DNA from 4 places in the Streptomyces sp. NBC_00647 genome. Region 2 is predicted to be linked to each of the others. Evidence: riboswitches for the same ligand, from Rfam matches in the RefSeq annotation. Region 2 holds a riboswitch; each other region holds the start of a gene.
What was found. Region 2 has a riboswitch for cyclic di-AMP ahead of OG788_RS22345 (M23 family metallopeptidase). Riboswitches for the same ligand answer to the same signal wherever they lie in the genome.
Positions count from the first base shown of each region.

Region 1: another riboswitch for cyclic di-AMP. It lies ahead of OG788_RS26495 (LysM peptidoglycan-binding domain-containing protein); the one in region 2 lies ahead of OG788_RS22345 (M23 family metallopeptidase).
Region 3: another riboswitch for cyclic di-AMP. It lies ahead of OG788_RS04410 (NlpC/P60 family protein); the one in region 2 lies ahead of OG788_RS22345 (M23 family metallopeptidase).
Region 4: another riboswitch for cyclic di-AMP. It lies ahead of OG788_RS27530 (NlpC/P60 family protein); the one in region 2 lies ahead of OG788_RS22345 (M23 family metallopeptidase).

Region 1 covers NZ_CP109040.1:6,016,658-6,022,492, forward strand. The annotation lists gene OG788_RS26480 (FAD-dependent oxidoreductase) at 1-109, shown strand, start outside; gene OG788_RS26485 (hypothetical protein) at 401-1,306, opposite strand; gene OG788_RS26490 (HAD family hydrolase) at 1,667-2,476, shown strand; gene OG788_RS26495 (LysM peptidoglycan-binding domain-containing protein) at 2,631-3,398, opposite strand; cyclic di-AMP (ydaO/yuaA leader) riboswitch at 3,403-3,564, opposite strand; gene OG788_RS26500 (CocE/NonD family hydrolase) at 4,299-5,835, opposite strand, start outside.
Region 2 covers NZ_CP109040.1:5,106,108-5,111,942, reverse strand. The annotation lists gene OG788_RS22360 (dihydrofolate reductase family protein) at 1-493, shown strand, start outside; tRNA gene OG788_RS22355 (tRNA-Met) at 575-648, shown strand; gene OG788_RS22350 (PP2C family protein-serine/threonine phosphatase) at 839-2,014, shown strand; cyclic di-AMP (ydaO/yuaA leader) riboswitch at 2,317-2,474, shown strand; gene OG788_RS22345 (M23 family metallopeptidase) at 2,486-3,526, shown strand; gene OG788_RS22340 (aldo/keto reductase) at 3,830-4,774, shown strand; gene OG788_RS22335 (PrsW family intramembrane metalloprotease) at 4,917-5,835, opposite strand, start outside.
Region 3 covers NZ_CP109040.1:1,006,982-1,012,816, reverse strand. The annotation lists gene OG788_RS04430 (hypothetical protein) at 1-42, shown strand, start outside; gene OG788_RS04425 (hypothetical protein) at 160-1,122, shown strand; gene OG788_RS04420 (alpha/beta hydrolase) at 1,244-1,990, shown strand; gene OG788_RS04415 (hypothetical protein) at 2,065-2,295, opposite strand; cyclic di-AMP (ydaO/yuaA leader) riboswitch at 2,752-2,924, shown strand; gene OG788_RS04410 (NlpC/P60 family protein) at 2,933-4,738, shown strand; gene OG788_RS04405 (hypothetical protein) at 4,783-5,100, opposite strand; gene OG788_RS04400 (PadR family transcriptional regulator) at 5,249-5,794, shown strand.
Region 4 covers NZ_CP109040.1:6,235,727-6,241,561, forward strand. The annotation lists gene OG788_RS27520 (hypothetical protein) at 1-265, shown strand, start outside; gene OG788_RS27525 (tellurite resistance/C4-dicarboxylate transporter family protein) at 308-1,288, opposite strand; gene OG788_RS27530 (NlpC/P60 family protein) at 1,430-2,590, opposite strand; cyclic di-AMP (ydaO/yuaA leader) riboswitch at 2,598-2,769, opposite strand; gene pcrA (DNA helicase PcrA) at 3,217-5,703, shown strand.

The sequences.
Region 1 (5,835 bases), 910 kb from region 2:
CACGGGTCTGCCGGCGGCGGCCTCGTACGGGCCGGTGATGCGCTTCGTGTGCGGGACGGAGTTCGCCTCACCGCGGTTGGCCAGGCATCTGGTGGCCGCACACGGGTGAGGCGAGGGCGGCCGAGGGTGCGGCGGCCGACGGTGACGACAGTCGGCGGTTCAGGTGGCCGACGGTGACGACAGTCGGCGGTGCGGGTGGTCGATGGTGTTGACCACCGGCGGTGCGGGTGGTCGATGGTGTTGACCACCGGCGGTGCGGGTGGTCGATGGTGTTGACCACCGGCGGTGCGGGTGGTCGATGGTGATGGCCACCGGCGGTGCGGCGTTGGTCGGCGGTGTGGGCGGCCGCCGACCGGGGCCGAGGTGCCGCGTCCGGCTGCCGTCCCGGCCGCCCCGTACGTCAGGGCTGCTCGGTGAGGGTCCAGGCGGCCGAGTCGCGGGGTGGGGCGGGGCGGACGGCCCAGGGGCGGAGGTCGCCGTCGGATTCGAGGGAGCCCGAGGGCAGCGTGCCCTTGGAGTCGGGTTCGAAGTAGAGGCGGTACGCCCAGAATTCGGGGAGTTCGTGCCCCAGCAGGTCCTTTCCCATGGGCTGGAGCTCCTCCGCCGCGTAGCGTTCGTTGATCCTGGCGACGGCCTCCGCGCGGGAGACGCCGAAGCGGGTCACGAGGACGTCGGCCATGGCGCGGAAGTACTCGAGCCACTCCGCGTCGAGACGGATCAGGAACTCCTCGGTCCTCGGCGCGCTTTCATAGATGGCGCCCTGCTGCCAGGCGATGAAGTCCGCAATGGGCTCAGGTGGGTTGGCGGCCCGGGTGGCCTCGATCTCCCACCCCGGGCAGTCCATGTCGAAGACGACGACGGGGAGGGGGCGGCCGAAGATCTCCGCGAGGCAGCCGTCGGCGTGGAGGCGGCGGGCCAGGTCGATGACGGCGTCGTAGAAGTGGAGCCGGAGAAGGTCGGACCTGGCGTCCAGTTCGTCCTCCTCTTCCTCCGGAAGGTCCATGGTGAGGAAGTCGTGGTCACCGTCGAACCAGATCCCCAGTTCCTTGACCTCGTCCACGTACAGAGGGCTGCCGGCAGGGTCTTGGGGGATGTTGCCCAGCATCTCGAAGCCGTCCAGCAGCCACAGGGCGTAGTTCCAGCGGGCCTCTCCCGGGTCCTCCGGGTAGGTCTCCTGCCCGTACTGGGTCTCGGTGTTGTAGCCGATGGCGACGTACGGGTGACGCTCGTCCCCGTCGATCCGCCAGATCCGGAAGGACAGGGCGTAGATCTCGGACCGGAGGGATTCGGGGAAGCGCCGGATCACGGCTTCGGCAGAGGTGCGAAGGTGCTGCCGGAAGGGGGTCACCGCGCCGGATGGGCGAGGTTGCGGCGCAGGGGACTCGAAGGACTCAAAAGACATGTCTCTCCCCGGACTTGTCGATGGTGGTCGGTGATTCCTGGAGGAGTGTGTACCGTCGCCGGGCCCGCCCGCCGCCGGGTGGTGTTGGGGTGTTGTGGTCGGTCATGTGCGGGAAAGTCTGCTTGGGCGGAAGTGGACCTTGCGTGATCCGAAGCGGTCGCAACGCGCTAACCACCGTACGGTGAACGGCGTTGCTGACGGGATACCGGACGTCGTCCGGTTCACGCCGGGCCGATGAGTCGTTCGATCCGTATTCTTCGGATCATGGCCGCTCCGACTGCATATTCACTCATCGCCACTGACCTGGACGGAACGCTGCTGCGCGGCGACGACACCCTCTCCGACCGGTCGCGGGCCGCGTTGGCGAAGGTGACCCAGGCGGGTGCCCAGCACCTCGTGGTGACGGGCCGCCCCGCGCCGCGCGTACGACCGCTCCTCGACGAACTCGGCGGTGAGGGGCTGGCGGTGTGCGGGCAGGGGGCGCAGCTGTACGACGCCGGGGCGGACCGGATGCTGTGGTCGGTGACCCTGGACAGGGAGCTGGCGGAGACGGCGCTCGGCAAGATCGAGGCGGAGGTCGGTCTGCTGTACGCGGCGGTCGACCAGGACGGCGTGGACGGGCTGACGCTCATCGAGCCGGGATACGTGATGCCGCATCCGACCCTGCCGGCGGTGCGGGTGCGGCGGCGGGACGACCTCTGGTCGGAGCCGATCAGCAAGGTGTTGCTGCGCCACCCGTCGTTGTCCGACGACGAGTTGGCGTCCGCGGCGCGGGGAGTGGTCGGTTCGCTGGCGACGGTCACCATGTCCGGGCCCGGCACCGTCGAACTCCAGCCATGCGGGGTGACCAAGGCGACGGGCCTCGCTCTCGCCGCGGCACACCTCGGACTCACCCCGGACGCGACGCTGGCCTTCGGCGACATGCCCAATGACATCCCGATGTTCGACTGGGCCGCCCGTGGTGTGGCGATGGCCAACGCCCACCCGGAACTCAAGGCGGTGGCCGACGAGATCACCCTGTCGAACGAGGACGACGGAATCGCGGTCGTCCTGGAACGACTCTTCGGCTTCTAGGGACTCGGTCGCCTGCTCCAGGGGTCCATCTGCGGTCCATCCGCTTCAGGGTCTGCCTGTTCCAGGGACCGGTCACGCGAGGAACGCGACAGACAACGCGCCCGCCGGCGGACCGAGAAGGTGCCGCCGGCGGGTGGTGGTGGTGAGGGTGCGATCAGTAGGCGCCGTTGACGTTGTCGATGGAGCCGTACGTCTTGGCCGCGTAGTTGCAGGCGGCGGTGATGTTCGCGACCGGGTCGTAGGGGTCCATCGACGTGCCGGGGACGTGGAAGGCCCGGAACGTGGGGTCGATGACCTGGAGCAGACCCTTGGAGGGGGTGCCCGCGACGGCGTTGGAGTCCCAGTTGTTGATGGCGAGCGGATTGCCGGAGGACTCGCGCATCACGTTGCGGTAGATGCCGTCATAGCTGCCCGGAATGCCCTCCTTCGCCATGATGTCCAGGGATTCCTTGATCCAGCCGTCGAGGTTGTTCGTGTACGTCTTGGCGGAGGCCTGGGTGGCGGTGGTCGCGGAGGACTTGGCGACGGCCGGGGTCGCCTTCGCCGTCTTGGCCGCCGTCGACTTCAGCGTCTTCGTGCCCACGGTCAGCTTCAGGCCCGGGCGGATCAGGGCGGGGTTGTCGCCGATGACCGCGCGGTTAGCCTTGTACAGCTTCTTCCAGCCGCCGCTCTCGGGGTGCTTCTGCGCCACCTTGGACAGGGTGTCGCCCGCGACCACCTTGTAGGTGATGAGCTGGACGTTGGGGACCACGGCGGTCTTGGCGGCCTTCGTGAGCTGGGGGGCCTGCGCCGGGGTCGCCGCGCTGGCGCCGGTCGCGCTCACGAGCGGCAGGGCGAGTGCGATGCCGCCCGTTCCGGCGGCGATCATGCCCCGGGTGATGACGTTGGTCTTCGTGCGGCGGTGCTTGCCTCGTGCGGGCATGACGAAATGTCCTCTCCGACGCCTGCGAGGTGAGCTGTCGGGTTCGGGCGGGAGATGCCCGGCCGCGCTTTTGGGCGCGGCTTCACCCCTAGCCGGTCCGGTGTGCCCGGATCGGCGGCTTACCTGTGGGTCCCCCGCTCCTGCCGTGCGTGGGTGGGTGGGTATCCGGGCGGCGGCAGGATTCGGCGATCCGCCCGGGATCGACCAGAACGTATGCGAGAGCACATGTCCGGAACAAGGCCAGATGTGGCTGCGAAGATCCCTTTCGCCTGTTTGGAGCGAGGGAGAAACGTCCGATTAGACCGGAATTGAATCCTCAACTTGCCTTTAGTGAATGGGTTGGCGAGGGGGTGGGGTGGGGTGGTGTCCGGGTTCGCGCGTGACTCAACTCACGAGACCAAGGGTCATCAAGGCGGCATGCCGGGCAACTCGGGCATTGTGCTTCCGACTGTCGGGGATGCCGAGTCCCCGGAGGGCGGCAAGCGGACCCCCACGCAGGGGGATTCGGGGCGGTGGGGTTCGTGGGGGAAGCGGCCCGAGCCGGGCCGAGGCGCGGGCCCGGCGGGTCGGACGGGACCGGTCGTGGGTCGGGCCCGGACGGGCGTGGGTCGAGCCGGGGCGAGCGCGGGCTGAACTGCGGCCGGTGGCAAGGGCGTTCGCCGTACGTGTTCCATGCCGGCGTCGGGACGCCGGGCGGACCGGGCCGGCCTGAGCGGCGCATTCGGGCGGGCGTGGGCCGTGCGTCCGGGCGGGCGTGAGTGGCGCGTCCGGGCCGGGGGAGCAGTGCGGCCGGGGCCGGGACGAGCGGCGCGTCGACGGTCGTTCGGAGGCGAACTCCCGCCCCCGCGAGCCCTGTCGGCCGGCCGCAGGGGCGGGAACTCCCGCCCGTGCGGCCGCGTGTCAGCCCGCCGTGCGCGGGATTCTCTTCTCCCAGGTCCGGTGGAAGACGACCTCGTCGCCGTCCTTGCAGACGACCTCGTTGGACGTGATGAAGTCCTGCGCGTCGCAGCTGATGGTGGAGGCCGTCTCGACGCGGGCGTCCCACGGCAGGTCCGGGCGGTGCAGACGGATCGACCAGGTCGAGCGGGCGTGGGCGGACAGCGGGTCGGACGCGTCGATCGTGTACGTCTCCCGCGCGTCCTCCGTGCATTCGAGGCCGTCGGGATACGCGCGGGTGCCGCCGAGGCACGGGTCGACCTCCAGGCGCCAGGTGTCCGCGGCCACGTCGCGCAGGACCAGGCGTTCCGGACGGGGTTCGTCCAGCGTCTCGGAGACGGCCACGCCGAGGGGCTCCGCCTCCTCCGGTTCCCCGAAGGTGATGGAGGGGTCCGACTCCCTTGTCCGTACGGGGAGTTCGAGGGCGCTGCCGATGGGGTCGAGGGTGAAGCCCGCCTCCGAGCCCGGCTGGGGCCAGATCCAGGGCCAGTAGGCGGAGGAGACGCTCAGGCGGATGCGGTGGCCCGCGGGGAACGCGTAGCCGATGCCGTTCAGGTCGAACGCCACGTTCTCCGTGGTGCCGGGTTCCGCGGGAACCGTCCGGTCGCGGCCGCGGCGCGCCGACAGGTTCAGGGCGCCTCGGGTGACGAGCGTGGAGGCTCCGTCGGGGGCCACGTCGCAGAGGCGGGCGATCACCTGGCCCCTGGGTGACGCGGACGTCAGCCGCAGATCGACCCGCGGGCGGCCCAGCACCCAGGTCTCCGCCGGTACCTCGAACTCGAAGCAGGCCGACCGGGCGTCCTCCTCCCGCTGGTCCGGCGGGAGGTCGGCGGCGTTGCCGAAGGGGAAGAAGCGGCCCGCGTCGACCCCCGTGTGCTGCGGGGACCGCACCGGCACCGGGGTGCCCTGGAGCGCGTACGTGATCGGGGTCACCGAGGGTGAGGGCCAGGCCGGGTCGCCGACCCAGCGGCCGGGGAGTTCCTCGTAGACGGTCGCCGGCGGGTGCGCGTCCATCACGTACGAGCGCAGGAGGGGGACGGAGAGCGCGCCCGTGTCCTCGTCCCGGAGCCAGTGGTCCCACCAGCGGAGCGTCTCCTGGAGGAAGCCGATGGCCGGTCCGGGCGGCAGGCCCCGGTCCGGGTACTGGTGCGACCAGGGACCGATGAGACCTCGTACGCGATCCGGTGGCAGGTTCTCCACCAGGCGCAGCACCGTGTCGCGGTACGGGTCGTGCCAGCCGCCGACCGCGAGGACCGCCGCGCGGATCGAGCCGTAGTCCTCGCGGACGCTGCCGTGCCGCCAGTACGCGTCCCGGGTCTGGTGCGCCAGCCAGGTGTGGACGAAGGGGTCGAGCGCCTCCAGCCGCCTCACCCACATGTCGCGCCACATCACCTCGCCCACATGCACCGGGTCCGGCGGGCGGGCGGCGAAGGCGAGCAGGGTGGCCGCCCAGGAGTGCGTGTCGACGGCGAGGACGGAACCTCCCGCGTAGTGCCCGTCG
Region 2 (5,835 bases):
CATCCGGTACGTCCCCACCGCGCCCGGCACCGGCTCGCTCGCCTCCGCGGCGGACCGGCGGTGGCTGGAGCTCGCCTGCGAGCTGGCGGCGCTGTGCCCGCCCTCGGAGACCGCGTTCAGCGTGGGCGCCGTGGTCGTCGCGGCCGACGGGACCGAGCTGGCCCGGGGTCACTCCCGCGAGGGCGACGACCCCGTCGTGCACGCCGAGGAGGCCGCCCTCGCCAAGATCGACCCGGCCGATCCGCGGCTGGCGGACGCCACCGTCTACAGCAGCCTGGAACCGTGCGCCCGCCGCGCCTCCCGGCCCGCGCCCTGCGCCCGGCTCATCCTCGACGCCGGTGTGCGACGGGTCGTCACCGCCTGGCGCGAGCCCGACACGTTCGTCGCGGACGCCGACGGGAACGGGCTCCTCGCCGCCGCGGGCGCCGACGTCGTCGTCCTCCCCGAGTACGCGGAACGCGCCCAGGCCCCCAACCTGCATCTCCCGGACTAGCCCACCCGCGGCCTCTCTGATGGGGCGCGTTTGAACGCGTGTGCTTCGGGTCCCGCGGATGGCGTACACTGGTCTCAACGACGCGGGGTGGAGCAGCTCGGTAGCTCGCTGGGCTCATAACCCAGAGGTCGCAGGTTCAAATCCTGTCCCCGCTACTGAAGGCCAAGGGCCGGAACTCGGATTCACGAGTTCCGGCCCTTGGTGTTGTGCCCTCCGGCCGGTTCTCCGCGGAATCGTTCGCCTCCCGGCCGGTGCTGCGGACAGGTCCACCTCCGGCCACCGGTGACGTCCCCCGGTCGGGCCACACGGGTCGCCCGCCGTCCCCGCTCCCGGTCTTCTGGACGGGTGGGGCAGCCAGGAGGTGAGCAGCGAACCGGAGAACCGCGTGACCGCGCCGACGGGTCGTCGCCCGGGGGCGCCCGGCTGCCCGGTCCGGCGGGAGCGGCTCCCCGCAGGATCTCCTTCGCGCGCACCTTGCTCCGGACCCTGCCGGTGCTGCTCGTGGTCGCCGGGATCATCTACGACTACTTCACGCCGTCGGACTTCACCGCGGCCCCCCTCTTCACGGCCGCGCCCCTGGTCGCCGCGTCCCTCTATTCGCTGCGCGGCACCGTCCTCACCGGCGTTCTCGCCGTCGGCGCGGTGCTGCTGGTCCACTACCTGCTCGACATCGCCCTGAAGGTCGACGCGGTCACCGAATCGGTCACCGTGGCGACGGCCGCCGTGCTCGCGGCCCTCATCAACATCCTCGTCCGGCGCAGCGACGAGCGGCTCGCCTCCGTGCGGGAGATCGCCGAGTTCGCGCAGCGTGCCGTGCTGCCCGAGCCCGAGGCGCGGATCGACGGCCTCGACGTCGCGGCGCGGTACGAGGCGGCGCAGGCGGACGCGTTCATCGGCGGTGACCTGTACGCGGTGCAGGACTCGCCGTACGGCGTGCGGATGGTCGTCGGCGACGTACGCGGGAAGGGGATGGCCGCCGTCGCCGCCGTCGCCGTCGTGATCGGGGCGTTCCGGGAGGCGGCCGAGCAGGAGGAGTCCCTGGTGGCGGTCGCACGGCGCCTGGAGCGGGCGCTGACGCGCCCGGGCACGCGGCACGAGAGCCCCGACGCGTTCGAGGAGTTCACCACCGCCGTCCTCGCGGAGATCCCGGGCGACGAGGACATCGTGCGCATCGTCAACCGCGGCCATCCGCCGCCCCTGCTCCTGCATCCCGACGGCACGATCGTCGCGCTCGTCGCCGAGTCCTTCGCGCTGCCCCTCGGGATGGGCGAGCTGGGGACCTGGCCCGACCGCGTGCTGACGGCCCGCTTTCCGCGCGGGACGACGATGCTCCTGCACACCGACGGTCTGTCCGAGGCCCGCGATCCGCGCGGGGAGTTCTACGATCCGGCCGAGCGGCTGGCGGGACGGGCCTTTCCCGGCCCCGACGCGCTGCTGACCGCCCTCGCCGAGGAGGTCCGCCGGCACACCGGCGGCGCCCTGACGGACGACATGGCGCTGCTCGCCGTCCGGCGCGTCTGAGGTGGGCCCGGCGAGCGGTCCAGGGGCTGCTCGGGGGTCGTCACCCGCGACGCGTACGGCCTTCTCGACCGTTGTCACGAGGAGTGATCGGACGATGCCCCTCCGCATAACATCTGACGCACCGTCAAATAAATCCGTGCCGATGCCGGGTGGTCAACTCGCCCGTTTTTCATCGTCCATGACCCCAAAGTCCTGGCCAAAAGCTGTTAATGATCAGTCGGAACAGCTTGGAATCCGGTGCCTGAGTCTATTAACGTTCGATAACGCAGCGCGGTCGTCCCAGCCGTCACAAGAGATGGCTCCGTGCGCACGTGCCGAATCCTGCAAAGGAACCGGGGAACCACCTACTTGGGGTGAATCGAGCGTATTGCGCCGTGGAAGCACGGTGGTTATACGCGCGTAGGAGACCTTCCTGCTCCGAACCCGTCAGCTAACCCGGTAGGCGACAGGGAAGGAAAGGAGTGCGCCCACGTGGCGTCCAACCGGCCTGCTCAGCCAACCTCGTTCGCGCCGAATGACACTCACACCTTCGGCTATGCCTCCGGCAAGGACGAGGGAACCTGGGAAGAGTGGAACCCCACCGAGGATTCCGTTCTTCCCGTCCGCGGCCGGCACCGCGTAGGCAAGCAGCGCGGCGGAGGACTCGCCCGCAGCTCCACCGTTCTCGGCGTGGGTGTCATAGCCGCCGTCGGTGCGGGTGGCATGGCCACCGCCGCGCCGGGCAAGGCGCCCGTCTCGATCTCGCTGCCCGACCTGTCGTCGGTCACCGAGTCCGCCAAGGCCCTGATATCGGACGGCGGATCCAGCGCTCCCAAGGGTTCCACCACTCCGCTGACGAGCGCCGGTCTGACCAGCGTCGACACGGCGCAGGGCGCCACGGACGCCGGTGAGGCGCTGCGCGCCCGCATCATGCAGCAGGCCGAGTCGCAGCAGAACCAGGTCGACACCGCCGCCCAGCAGGCCGCCCAGGCCGCCGCCGCGAAGAAGGCCGTCGCGCTCGCCGCCAAGCAGCAGGACGACGCGGAGGCCAAGGCCGCCGCGGTGAAGAAGAAGGCGGAGGACGCGGCCAAGGCGAAGGCCGAGGCCGAGCGCCTCGCCGAGCTCGCCAAGAGCTACTCGCTGCCGACCTCCTCGTACACCCTGACCTCGACCTTCGGCGAGGCCGGCTCCATGTGGTCCTCCGGGTACCACACCGGACTGGACTTCGCGGCGCCCACCGGAACGCTCATCAAGGCGATCCACAGCGGCACCATCACGGAGGCCGGCTGGGCCGGATCGTACGGCTACCGCACGATCCTCACCCTCGACGACGGTACGGAGCTGTGGTTCTGCCACCAGTCGTCCATCAGCGTCAGCGTGGGCCAGAAGGTCGCCACCGGTGATGTCATCGGGCGCGTCGGTGCGACGGGCAATGTCACCGGGCCGCACCTGCACCTCGAGGTGCACCCCGGCGGCGCCGCCACCGGCATCGACCCGATGGCGTGGCTCCAGAGCAAGGGCCTCAACCCCTGACCCGTACGACTTCCGACCCGTACGGGCTCCTGATCCCGTACGAGCTCTGAGCCGTATGACCTCTGAGCCGTACGCGCGCTGATCCGTACGCGCGACCCCTCATGCCCGAGGGTTCGTGGTCCGTGTGCCTCGCGGCGCGTGCGGCTCCTGGCCGTACGCGCGGCTCTCCTTGTCTCCGGCGGTCCTGACGACACCCCCCCGACGTCAGGGCTGCCGGTCCGCCGTGTGTGGACGCACCCTCTCACCAGGCCCGCAGGAGTGGGTGCGGAATACATGCATCAGGTGGGGGCGTTGACGTCGGGCATGACTTCTCTTCGCAAGCTCGGTTCGTCCGACCTCGAGGTCTTCCCGCTCTCCCTCGGTGGCAACGTCTTCGGCTGGACGGCCGACGAGACCCGGTCCTTCGCGGTGCTCGACGCCTACGCGGCCGCCGGCGGCAACTTCCTCGACACGGCCGACTCCTACTCGTCGTGGGTCGAGGGCAACGAGGGCGGCGAGTCCGAGACCATCATCGGCAAGTGGCTGAAGACCCGCGGCAACCGCGCGGACATCGTGGTCGCCACGAAGGTCAGCCAGCACCCCGCGTACCCGGGCCTGTCCGGCGCCAACATCAAGGCCGCGGCCGACGCGTCGCTGCGCCGCCTGGGTACCGACCACATCGACCTCTACTACACGCATTTCGACAAGCCTGAGGTGCCGGTCGACGAGATCATCGGCGCCCTCGACGAGCTGGTGACGGCGGGCAAGGTGCGGCACATCGCCGCCTCCAACATCTCGCCCGAGCGGCTCCTGGAGTCCCTGGAGTTCTCCGACCGCGAGGGCCTCGCGCGATATGTCGCGCTCCAGCCGCAGTACAACCTGGTCTCGCGCGACACCTACGAGGGCGCCCGGCGGGACATCGCCTCCCGGGCCGGCCTGGCCGCCGTCCCCTACTTCGGGCTCGCCGCCGGCTTCCTCACCGGCAAATACCGCCCGGGCACGACGGTCGACTCGCCCCGCGCGGGGGCCGCGGCCAAGCACCTCGACACGGAACGCGGGCAGCGGGTCCTCGCCGCCCTCGACGAGGTGGCCGAGGCCCATGGCACCGAGGTCGCGACGGTCGCCCTCGCCTGGCTGGCCGCCCAGCCGACGGTCGCCGCGCCGATCGCCTCCGCCCGGACGCTGGAGCAGCTCCCGGCCCTGCTGGGGGTCGCGGACCTGGTCCTGACGGACGACGAACTGACGCGGTTGTCCAAGGCGTCGGCGTAACCGCCGGAGGACAGGGCGCACGGCACCGCCGGTATCGACCGGCGGTGCCGAGCCGACGGGGATGCCGGGCCCCGGCGGTGCCCTGCCGGTGATGCCGTTTCCCGCCGGCGTCGGGGCCGGCGGTGCCGGTGCGGTGCCGCGTCTACGAGCGGTACGGGTTGTACGCGGGATAAGGCACCGGCGGGGCGTACGGCTGTGCGTGCTGGGTGGCGTACCCGTAGCTGTGCGCGTACCCGTGGGCCGGCCAGGGCGGCGGCGCGGGCACCGGTGTCGTCGCGCGGGCCGCGTAGGCGAGGGCCGGGCGGGCGATCCCCCGGCGGCGCCACAGCTCGTCGAGCAACTCGCGCTCCCGTACGACGAAATCGGCGCCCGCGCGGCCGAGGCGTCCCCGGTGGCGCAGGAACGCCAGCGAGGTCGCGAAGGCCTCGTACTCCGCCACCGAGCGCGCTGCGGCCTTCCCGAAGTGGTGGCCGGCGTACTCGCGGGCGAGCCGCCGTGCCCGCATCGAGCCGAGCGCCCACGGCTCCGTCGCGCCCAGCCACCCGGCGACGGTGTACGCGGGCAGTTCCGCGCGCACGGTGCGCAGCTCACGCTGCCGGGTCCAGACGGCCAGCCAGGTCAGCAGCCCGAACGCGGGCACCATGAACGCGGCGTACACCCCGAAGAACCCCCACTCGCCGAAGCCCGACGAGCCGTTCCAGATCGCGTGCATGCCCATCGCGAGCAGCAGTCCGGTCAGGGGGAACAGCACGCGGCGCACATGCCGGCGCTCGGCGGACAGCGCCGCGAAACCGAAGCCGATGCCGGTCAGCACGGTGAACAGCGGATGCGCGAAGGGCGACATCACCACGCGTACGAAGAAGGTCGCGGCGGTGACGGAGGCGAGCCCGCTGTCCCCGCTGAGCTGGTCGGTGCCGAAGGCGGTGCCGAGATAGAGGATGTTCTCGGTGAACGCGAAACCGGTGGCGGTGACCCCGGCGATCACGACGCCGTCGACGATCCCGGTGAAGTCCCGTCTGCGGAAGAGGAAGACCAGCAGGACGGCCGCCGCCTTCGCCGAC
Region 3 (5,835 bases), 4.1 Mb from region 2:
TGGCGCAACGCCTACCGCGCTCGGCCCGAGGGCACCGAGTGAATGCCGCACTCGTCGGCACGCGCTCCGCAGCGCGGCATCGGACCTGTGACCCGGCTGTGACCCGGAACTGAGGCCTCCGCCACAGTCGGGCGCGCCGGGCCCTGATCAGCTGGCCGGATGCGCTCAGCCGCCCCTCACTTACTGGTCCTCGCCTCGTGCCTCGCCCTCACCGCCTGCGGACCGCGGACCGACCCGCCCGCGTCCGACGCGCGGCCCACCTCGTCCGACGGCCCGAGGTTCCTCCCCCTGGCCGCGTACGACATGCCCGAAGGTGACGTCCGTACGGTCGGCAGGGCCCGGTGGACACTCGCCAAGGAGTGCATGGCGCGGCTCGGGTTCGACAGCCTGGCGAACCTCGCCACCGACCCCGTACCCGCCTGGCCGGAACGCCCCGCGACCGCGGGCGTGGCCACGGCCGACATCTACATGTCGGACGACGCCCGCTACGGGATACAGGACCCCGGGCAGGCCGCGCGGTACGGCTATGAGGGGTCGCGGGCCGACTACGAGCGCCGCTACCCGAAGAGGAAATGGACTCTCGCGGAGTACCTCGCGCTCACCGGCGAGTTCGTCGGGGACGAACCGAAGACGGTCCACGGCCACCGGATCCCGGAACGCGGTTCTCTCGGCGAGGCCGACCGCGCGATCTACGGGACGAGTCCCGAGGAGCGCAGGGATCCGGTCCTTGAGCTGGAGAGCAAGAGCCTCCGGCTGGGCATGCGGGACCCCGCCTGGAAGCGGGCGGACAAGGCGTGGTCGGCGTGCATGCGGAAGGCGGGTTTCCACTACGCCACCCCAGGGGACGCGTGGACGGGCCGCGACCGTGACCGCGAGGAACTGGAGCGGCGACCGACCGGCGAGCGGACCGACCCCGACGAGCCGTCCGCGCTCGACAGGAAGACCGCGACCGCCGACGTCCGCTGCAAGCAGCGGACCGGATACATCAAGGCCGTGCACGCCGTCGACGTACGCATCCAGAAGCGGCTCGTCACCGAGAACCGGACCGAGCTGGAGGAGCAGTCCCACTGGAACCGGGGCGCTGTCCACAAGGCTCGCGAGGTCCTCGAGGAGTGGTCGTGACCTCTCCGGGCCCGCCACCAAACCGTTGTGCCGTCGGCTACGGATATCCAGTGGCCGGTGGGACGATTCTTCCTCGGTCGGTGCGAGGCGTGGAGAGACGCCGTGATGGTGGAGAGGTGTCATGCGAGGCTCTGCGAGGACGTCCGCCGATGATGTGTCCCGGCCCGAGGTGACCGGGGCGCCGGTGGCGCTGGAGACGCGTCGCACCGCCGGTCCGGGTTCGGGTCCGACGCGTGCCGCCGTGCTGATCCTTCACGGTGGCAGGGAGGACAGCAGGGCCCCGTCCCGTCCGTGGCATGTCGCCCGTGTGCGCATGCGGCCCTTCGTGCGCGCCGTGACGCGAGCGCTGCCGGACGAGGACGTGTTCGTCGGGCAGGTGCGCTACCGCCACCGGGGGTGGAACGGTGCGGACGCCGACCCGGTCGCCGATGTCCGGCAGGCGCTCGCCGAACTCGCCGATCTGGTGGGGGAGGTGCCGGTGGTGCTCGTGGGCCACTCGATGGGCGGTCGCGCCGCCCTGCGCGCCGCGGCCGCGCCACAGGTCCGGGCCGTGGTGGCCCTCGCACCCTGGTGCCCGGAGGGTGAGCCGGTGGCCCACCTCCGGGACAAGCGTGTGATCGTTCTGCACGGAGACCGGGACCGGGTCACCGATCCCGCGGCGTCGTTCGCCCTCGTCCGCCGTGCCGACGAGGCGGGCTGCGCCGCGAGCGCCGTTCGGGTCGAGGGCGGTGACCACGCGATGCTCCGACGCGCGCGCACCTGGCACCGGGCGACGGGCTCCACGGTCGCCGGGCTGCTGTCCCGGGCCGACGGTGGGCTCGGACCCCTTCTCGCCGAGTGGCCCGGCGGTGAACCCGGGGTTCTCTAGGATCCTGTCCGGCCGATCACGGGGGAGGAGACCGACCGCGCCCGTGTCTCCGCCGCGATCGACCGGACAGGGCCCTAGAGGCCGGTCGAGTCCAGCCGGTCGTCGGGGTCCGGGCCGGTGGAGAAGCCGCGGCGCGGGCCGGCCGCAAGTCGTGCGGCGGAGGCGGGAAGCGGCGTACCTGTCGACGGATCCCAGCTGAGGATCCATTCGAAGTCGCGTTGCAGCCGACGGGCTTCGCTCCGGACGAGCGTCGGTATGTCGCCGCGTTCGGAGATCAGTTGGGCATAGATCGGCGCATCGTGCACGTGGGATCCTCGACTCGCTCGCGTGGTCTTCCGTGCCTCGAAGGTAGGGCCGGGACGCGGTCGCAGCGGTGATCCGGCCAGCTCGGCCACAACCGGTCACGGTGTGACCATCGGACGCCGCCGATGTCGAACGAGGCGTCAGGGAACGCCAGTTCCGTACGCACTTCCGAAAGCCCCGGGACCACGGGCCCGGGTCCGCGGGACGCACGAGCGGCGGGGTGGAAGGGGCTGGACCAGGGCGGCTGGACAGGACCGGAGTTCCGAGCGCCCTCAACGGGGTTGCTCCGCCGCCGTTCTGAGCACGCCGTGTGCCCTCACCGTCGCCCTTCGAGGTCGTGCGATGAAGGTCACGAAAACGTATCGGACATCTGGGACGTGGATCTTCACATGGGGTGCACAACATGGCTAAGTTGGCGACCAGGTCGCCCGACTCCCTCCGGCGAAGCTCGCCGGGCGGCGCGGCCTCCGCCGAGTCCTGGCTGTCCCCGTGGCAGCTGGAGCCGGGGACCCACCGAACTTGGGGTGAATCGGCCCAACCGCCTTACGGGGCAAGGGTCGTAGGGCATACCTTCCGGAACCGTCCGCCCGAACCCGACAGCTAACCCGGTAGGCGGATGACGGAAGGAGTGCCACTCCCATGGCGCCGGAACGCACCCCGCCCACCTCGGGCACCAACCTGCCGAGCGTGCGGGACGCCGCCGTCGCGGCGATGGCCGTGTCGCGCGAGTCGACGCTCGCCCCGACCACGAACGCCCAGCCGCCCGCCGGGCGTGCGGAGCCCACCCGGGAAGAAGTCCGCCAGCGGCTTTCGTCGCTGTACGACCAGGCGGAGAACGCCACCGGCAACTTCAACGCGACCCGGGCCCTGGCGAACCTCTCCCGCAAGCCCGACCGGCGAGCCGCCGGCCAGGGGCGCGCGGACGTCGATCCCGCCCAGGCCGATCTGATGCGGCAGTGGTTCGACGGGGCGCGCTCCCGGCTCGGACCCTCGGTCCCGGCCGTACTTCCGGCCGACAGGCAGCCCGACCGCGGTCAGGCAGCCGCCCGCCCGGCGCAGGGTGCGAGACGTCCGGTGGATGGTCCGACGACGTATCAGGTGGAGCAAGCCGGCCGCCCTGTGGCCGAGTTGACGGCGGCTCCGGCACGGGAGCTGACCGCGGGTCCGACTCCGGAACTGACCGCGCGCCCCGTCCTGGAACTGACAGCGGGTCCGGCGGCCGAGCTGACGGCCGGGAGCGCCCCGGCGGCAGCGGGACCCGGGGCGGCGGTCCGTGCGGCGCTGCCGGCGGCAGCCGCTCCGGACGCCGCGTCGCAGCTGTCCCCGCTCCAGGTCAAGAAGGACCGTGCCCGGCGCCAGCTGGCCGCCGCGCAGGCTCTGCTGTCGAGGCACGCCGCGCGGCAGAGCATGCCGGTCGTGCAGGCCCCGGCGATGGAGTACCGGCCGGTGGCGGAGGAGCCCCGGCTCACCTCGTTCGAGTCGGCACCGTTGCCCACCCCGTTCCCATCGGCACCGCTGCCCACCTCGTTCGAGTCGGCCCCCCTGTCCGCTTCGTTCGCGTCGGCACCGCTGCCGACGTCGTTCGAGTCGGCGCCCCTGCCCGCCTCGTTCGAGGCGGCGCCAGTGCCCACCCAGTTCCAGTCGGCGTCGTTGCCGATCGCGTTCGAGTCGGCGCCCGTGCCCACGTCCTTCGCGTCGGCACCGCTGCCGACGTCGTTCGAGTCGGCCCCCCTGCCCGCCTCGTTCGAGGCGGCGCCAGTGCCCACCCAGTTCCAGTCGGCGTCGTTGCCGATCGCGTTCGAGCCGGCGCCCGTGCCCACGTCCTTCGCGCCGGCGCCCCTGCCCACGTACTTCGAGCCGGCCCCCATGCCGGCTTCGTTCGCGTCGACGTCCCCGCCCGTCGACGCGGGGTGGCGGCAGGCGTGGCCGGCCGGAAGCGACCAGTCGTGGCCCGCGGCCCCTGCGCCCGTCACTCCGACTCCGGGGTTCGACATCGACAGCCTCACGCGTGCCGGCGCCGGAGCAGGAGCCGGCACCGGTGCCGCTCCCGCCGTCGCACCGGTCGTCGCACCGGTCGTCGGCTACGACACCAGGGCCGCGGAGGCGGTCGCCTTCGCCCGTGCGCAGGTCGGCAGGCCGTGCGTGTGGGGCGCGTCCGGACCCGGCTCGTACGACCCCTCCGGTCTCACCCAGGCGGCCTGGAAGAGTGCCGGGGTGCTGCTTCCCCGCTCGACGCAGGACCAGGCCAGGGTCGGGCCCGCGATCGCCCTCACCGGTATCCAGCCCGGTGACCTGGTCTTCTTCCACGCCAACGTGAGCCATGTCGGCCTCTGTATCGGTGGCGGCATGATGATCCATGCCCCGAGTCCCGGTGCGCGGATCGCCGAGGAGTCGATCCACTACGCCGGGCAGGGGGCGATCCACAGCGTCGTCCGTCCGGCCTGAGACAGGCCCGGACCTCCGGAGGAACGTCGTGGTGGCGGGCGCTGTCAGAATTCCCGGTCGATCCCCGTGACGGCGGCCGGCCCCAGCGGGGCGTCGTCCTCCGACAGGCCGCTGTCGCGGAGTGCGCCGGAGACGAGCCGGACGGCCTCGGCCTCGGCGCTTCTCTGGTTCGCCGCCTCGACCTCGAGCCGGACGGAGAACGTGCGGTTCTCGTCGACGGTCAGCAGGCTCAGCTCTTCGGTCTCGCCCAGGTCCGTGTTCTGGGGGTCCTGAGGGCGAAGCCTGCGTTCCACGTCGGCACGGGACGCGTCCGAGAGGCCGTGGACGAATGTCCCGGGAACGGTGATGACGTAGGTGGTCACAGGAACTCCTTGCGTGGGTGCCCCGCGGGCCTGAAGTGCGGTCGGCTGTGTGATCGCCCGTCTACCCCGCATTGTGCCGGGCACCCGGAGCTTCTTCGCGTCGGGCGGCGCCTGCCGCGTGGTGATCGGGTGGCGATACGGTCGCCCCATGGCTGATGCTCGGTTGACCACCGCCTCTTTTCTCGTGCTCGGCATCATCGACAAGTTGGGCGAGGCCAGCGCGTACGACGTCAAGGTGGAGGCGGCCCGTACGGTCGCGCCCTTCTGGTCGGTGCCGCACGCACAGGTGTACGCGCAGTGCGACCGCCTCCTCGAGGGCGGGCTGTTGTCGCAGGTGCGACAGGAGAGCGGCCGCAACCGCAGGGTGCTGACGCTGACGGACCAGGGCAGGGCGGCCCTCCAGGGGTGGCTCGACGACCCCGCCTTCGTCCCGGTGGAGGCGCGGGAACGCGGCATTCTCAAGTTGTGGTTCGGTGGCCGGCCCGAACTGCTCGGTCCCGTACAGCTCGACGAGCACGGTCGGACCCTGGACGACTACGAGGAACTCGCATCGAGCGTCGGCGAGTTGCTGACGCGCGGGCAGCGGGACGCGCTGGAGTTCGGCATCCGGTACGAGCGCATGATGGTTGATTTCTGGCAATGGGTGCAGCGCCGGGACGAGGAGCGTGGGGACGAGGACACGACAGACCGTTGACCCGGCGGGCGGCCGCCCCTACCGTCTCGATAGTCCAAACG
Region 4 (5,835 bases), 1.1 Mb from region 2:
GGGCCGGGGCACCGCCCGCTTCGTCCCCGCGATGCTGCACGGCGCCCTGACCATGCTGGTCACCGGCGTCGCCCTGGTCGGGCTGAACCAGGCCGACGGCAGCACGGTCAACAACGTCAAGATCGGTGTGAAGCTGGCGCTGCTGATCGTGATCCTCGGGCTCGTCTACGTGAAGCGGGACGACGAGAAGGTGGACAAGGGCCTCTTCGGCCTCGTGGGGCTGCTGACCGTCGCGAACATCTTCATCGCCGTCCTGTGGACCTGATCAGCCCCTTCGGCCCGGGCGCCGCGGCCCTGACCGGCCCCCTCACCCCCGCACCGCGGACCTGACGGCGAGGGCGGCGCCCGCGGCGACCACGAGCCACGCCGCCACCGCGAACCACAGCAGCACCTGGCCCGGTCCCTTCAGCCAGAACACATCGAGGGCGGCCGCGACCGAGAGGGTCGACACCGCCGTCATTCCCATCGGGAAGACGGTCGACCAGCGCAATGCGTCGTACCGCGGGCGCGGCCACACCGCCTCCGTGACGAGAAGCACGCAGTAGCAGGTGAGGTCGAGCGCGAGCAGCGCGCCGGTCGTGGCGCGCAGGACGCCCTGGTCGTCGTCGTTCCACAGGTACGGGCTCCCATGGTGCGCGGCGACGAGTCTCGCCCCGGCCAGCGCCGAGATCCCGAGTGCGCCGCCCGCCACCCAGTGGTCCCCGGCGCCCCGCTTCACCTCCCACAGGTCGAAGTGCGCGAACGACACCCCGTAGAGCACGATCCCCAGCCAGAACAGCACCAGCGCGGCATGCGCGAGCCAGTCCGCGCCCACGGCCGTGGCGATCGTCGAGCCGAGGACCGAGAGTCCCTGTGTGGCCACACAGGCGAGGAACACGCCTCCCGCCATACGACGCCGCCAGTGCCGTACGACCGCCAGGAGCAGCACCGGCCAGAGCGCGCCCGACAGTGCGAGCAGGGCCTCGGCGAGTCCCTGCCACCCCAGTGCGGAGAACCGGGTGCCGAGCAAGGTGGTCGCCGCGACGGCGGTGAGCCCGGCCGGTGTGCCGGCCTGCCGCGTCCATCGCTCCCGGTCGCGTACCAGCCGGGCGGCGAAGTCCGCGGCGAGCCCGAGCCAGGCGAGGGACGCGAGGACCAGCATGATCCGGGAGAGGGTCTCGTAGCCCGTCAGTTGCAGCCCGACCGAGATGATGCCGGTCGCCATGACGGCGGCGCCGGCGGCGGGCGGCCGCTCCGCCCACCAGGCGCGGAACGAGGGAGTGTCCGGCATGTCCGGTGTATCTGGCATGCGCTCGATGCTAGGGATCCACGGGCCCGTTCCCGGTGGGGGCACGCGCGTGCGGGGCACGAAAACGCGGGGCACGCGCGCGTGGGGCCTCTCGGCTTTCACGCGCGCGTGCCCCGCGGGAGGCCTCGCTCTTGCTCCGGTCTACGCCGGGCGCACCACGCTGTGGATCGCCGAGGTGCCGTCGTAGTAGATCGACTCCTCGCGGACGTACGCCCCCGGCTTCGGCGCGTGGATCATCATGCCGTTGCCGATGTAGAGGCCCACGTGACTGATGTCGTCGTAGAAGAAGACCAGGTCACCGGGCTGGGCATCGGCGAGGGAGACCGTCGTGCCGGCGTTCACCTGGTCGTAGGTGACGCGCGGCAGGCTGACACCGGCGGCCTTCCACGCGGCCTGGGTCAGGCCCGAGCAGTCGTAGGAGTCCGGGCCGGTGGCGCCCCAGACGTACGGCTTGCCGATCTGCGTGCGGGCGAAGGTGAGCGCCTTGGCCGCCTTCGTCGCGTACGAGGAGTCGGTGGCCGTCGAGCCGGTCGTCGAGCCGGTCGTCGAGCCGGTCGTGGTGCCCGACGACTGCTGCTGGGCGGCCTTCTCGGCGGCGGCCTGCTGCCGTGCCAGCTCCGCCGCCTTGGCCGCCGCCTGCTCCTGCTTCTTCTTCTCGATCGCCGCCAGCCGCGCCTTTTCCTCGGCGTTCAGCGTCGAGAGCAGGCCGCGCGCCTCGGTGAGCTTGCGCTGCACCGTGGCCTTGGAGGTCTTGAGCGCCTTCTGCGAGGCCGTCAGCGACTGGAGGCTCTCGGTGGCCTCCGCGCGCTTCTTGGTGGTGGCGGCCTGCTCCGCGACGTAGTCGTCGACGGACGCCTTCTGGCGGGTCGTCAGACGGCTCATCAGCTGGGTCTGGTCGAAGTAGTCCTGCGGGTCGTCCGCGAGCAGCAGGGTCGCGGTGCCGGGCGTCGAGGCCCCGGTGCGGTACTGCGCGGCGGCGAACGAACCCAGCTCCTCGCGCGCGGTGTTGAGCTTCTCGGTGCGCTCGGCGACGTCGTCGAGCAGGGTGTCGACGCGCTCCTTCTGCTTGGCGGTCTTCTCCCGGGTCGCGTTGTACTTCTCGGTGGCCGTCTCGGCCTGGTGGTAGAGGTCGTTGACCTTCTTCTCGACTTCTTCGAGGCTGGGCCTGGGGTTCGCCGAGGGGGCGGCGTTCGCCGTCTGGGAGAGCAGGGCCACGGAGGTGAGGGCGGCCGTCGCGAGGGCCGGGGTCCGTATGCCTGCGATACGCGTACCCGAAGGACGCCATTTGCGGTGCGACGCCAAGAGAGGCGACTCCTTCCGTCATCCGCCTACCGAGTTAGCTGTCGGGTTCGGGCGGGTGGTTCCGGAAGGTTGCCCTACGGTCCGTGCCCCACAAGGCGGTTGGACCGATTCACCCCAAGGTCGGTGGGTCCCCGGCTCCGGCGGCCTCGTGGGCGTGCCGAACTCGGCGGAGGCCGCTCGGCCCGGCGACGTTCGCCGGTTGCGGTCGAGTGGCCTTTCCGCACGCTAGCCAACGGGTGTGGCCCGTGTGAAGGTTGATGTGCGATATGCCCGATACATTTTCGTGACCTTGACCATGTGTCCCGCCGTCAGCGACGTATTCGCGGCGATCCGTTCACATGTGGGCGCATTGGCCGCCTGCGCACGTCATGGGGGGAGTGCTCCCGAGGGAGCACTCCCTCGGGAGCACTCACCGTCGCCGCGGCGTCGCGCTTTCGGAGACCGGGCGGATGCCGACTCCGCCCCCGCCGGTCCCTCACCTGGGGTGATCGGCCGGTCATGCGCGGTCACGGGCTCCCGGGCGCCATGACCGCGAGCACGTCCGCCCCGGCACCGCGTCACGACTTCCGGTCGAGTTCCCGGGGTGGCGGCGGGCTGTCAGTGGGGCGGCCTAGACTCGGAGAGCGATGAGCAGCCTCTTTGATGACAGCTTCCTGGCGGACCTCAAGCCCTCCGCGGCCCACGAGGACGAGCACCCGCCGCCGCCCGAGGACGATCACGGACCGGAGTCGGTTCCGGACGATCTGTTCGGCGGGAAGTTCGACGCGCCGCCGAGCCGGGACGCGTACTACCGCGACGGCGCGCCCAGGCCCGTCGTGGACCCGGCGGCCCTGCTGGACGGACTGAACGAGAACCAGCGCGCGGCCGTGGTCCACTCCGGCTCCCCGCTGCTCATCGTGGCAGGCGCCGGCTCCGGCAAGACCCGTGTGCTCACCCACCGGATCGCCCATCTGCTCGGCGAGCGCAACGTCCACCCCGGCCAGATCCTCGCGATCACCTTCACGAACAAGGCCGCGGGCGAGATGAAGGAACGCGTCGAGGCGCTCGTGGGCCCGCGCGCCAACGCGATGTGGGTGATGACCTTCCACAGCGCCTGCGTCCGCATCCTGCGCCGCGAGAGCAAGCAGCTCGGATTCACCTCGTCGTTCTCGATCTACGACGCCGCCGACTCCAAGCGTCTGATGGCACTCGTCTGCCGTGATCTCGACCTCGACCCCAAGCGTTTCCCGCCGAAGTCGTTCAGCGCCAAGATCTCGAACCTGAAGAACGAGCTGATCGACGAAGAGGACTTCGCCGCCCAGGCCACCGACGGTTTCGAGAAGACCCTCGCCCAGGCGTACGCGATGTACCAGTCGCGGCTGCGCGAGGCCAACGCGCTCGACTTCGACGACCTGATCATGACCACGGTCAATCTGCTGCGCGCCTTCCCGGACGTCGCCGAGCACTACCGCCGCCGCTTCCGGCACGTCCTGGTCGACGAGTACCAGGACACGAACCACGCGCAGTACGCACTCGTGCGGGAGCTCGTCGGCACCTCCGAGCACCCCGTGGACGTGCCGCCCAGCGAGTTCGACCTGGCGCCCGCCGAGCTCTGCGTCGTGGGTGACGCCGACCAGTCGATCTACGCCTTCCGCGGCGCGACCATCCGCAACATCCTCCAGTTCGAGGAGGACTACCCGAACGCGACGACGATCCTCCTCGAGCAGAACTACCGCTCCACCCAGACGATCCTGACCGCCGCCAACGCGGTCATCGAGCGCAACGAGTCCCGCCGCCCCAAGAACCTGTGGACCAACGCGGGCGCGGGCTCGAACATCACGGGTTACGTCGCGGACACCGAGCACGACGAGGCCCAGTTCGTCGCCGACGAGATAGACCGTCTCACCGACGCGGGCGAGGCCAAGGCCGGCGACGTCGCGGTCTTCTACCGCACGAACGCGCAGTCCCGTGTCTTCGAGGAGATCTTCATCCGCGTCGGCCTGCCCTACAAGGTCGTCGGCGGCGTCCGCTTCTACGAGCGCAAGGAGGTCCGGGACGTCCTTGCGTACCTCAGGGTGCTGTCCAACCCCGAGGACTCCGTCCCGATGCGCCGCATCCTGAACGTGCCCAAGCGCGGTATCGGCGACCGTGCCGAGGCGATGATCGACGCGCTGTCGCAGCGCGAGAAGATCAGCTTCCCGCAGGCGCTGCGCCGCGTCGACGAGGCCTACGGCATGGCCGCGCGCTCCACCAACGCGGTCAAGCGGTTCAACACGCTCATGGAGGACCTGCGCACCATCGTCGAGTCCGGCGCGGGCCCGGCCACCATCCTGGAGGCGGTCCTCGAACGCACCGGCTATCTCGCCGAGTTGCAGGCCTCGACCGACCCGCAGGACGAGACCCGGATCGAGAACCTCCAGGAACTCGCCTCCGTGGCCCTGGAGTTCGAGCAGGAGACCGGTGAGGGCGAGACCACCGGCGGGCTCTCCGCGTTCCTGGAGCGGGTCGCGCTCGTCGCCGACTCCGACCAGATCCCGGACGAGGAGGACGGCAACGGCGTCATCACCCTGATGACCCTGCACACCGCCAAGGGCCTCGAATTCCCCGTGGTTTTCCTGACCGGCATGGAGGACGGCGTCTTCCCGCACATGCGCGCCCTCGGACAGGTCAAGGAGCTGGAGGAGGAGCGGCGCCTGGCGTACGTCGGCATCACCCGCGCGCGGGAGCGGCTCTACCTCACCCGGTCGTCGATGCGCAGTGCCTGGGGGCAGCCCTCGTACAACCCGCCCTCCCGCTTCCTGGAGGAGATCCCGGCGACCCATCTGGACTGGAAGCGCACGGGAGCGATGGCGCCCGTGTCGGCCGGCCCGGTCTCCGGTGTCGCCGCGTCCCTGTCCTCGTCGCGCTCGCGGTCCGCGGCCTCGGGTGCCTCCGGGTTCGCCACACGCCGCGGTGTCTCCGAGAAGCCGGTGGTCTCGCTGGCCGTCGGCGACCGGGTCACGCACGACCAGTTCGGCCTCGGCACGGTCGTCGGAGTGAAGGGGACGGGCGCGAACGCGGAGGCGACGGTCGACTTCGGAGAGCCCAAGCCGAAGCGGCTGCTCCTGCGCTACGCGCCGGTGGAGAAGTTGTAGGTCACGGGACCGGTCGCAGCACCGGGTCCATCACAGGCCCGGATCGCGGGGACCCTCGGCCGTCCGAAGACGGCCCGGGGGTCCCGGAGTCGGCCGTCGGCTCTCTCGTCGCGACAGTCGCCGCCACGCGTC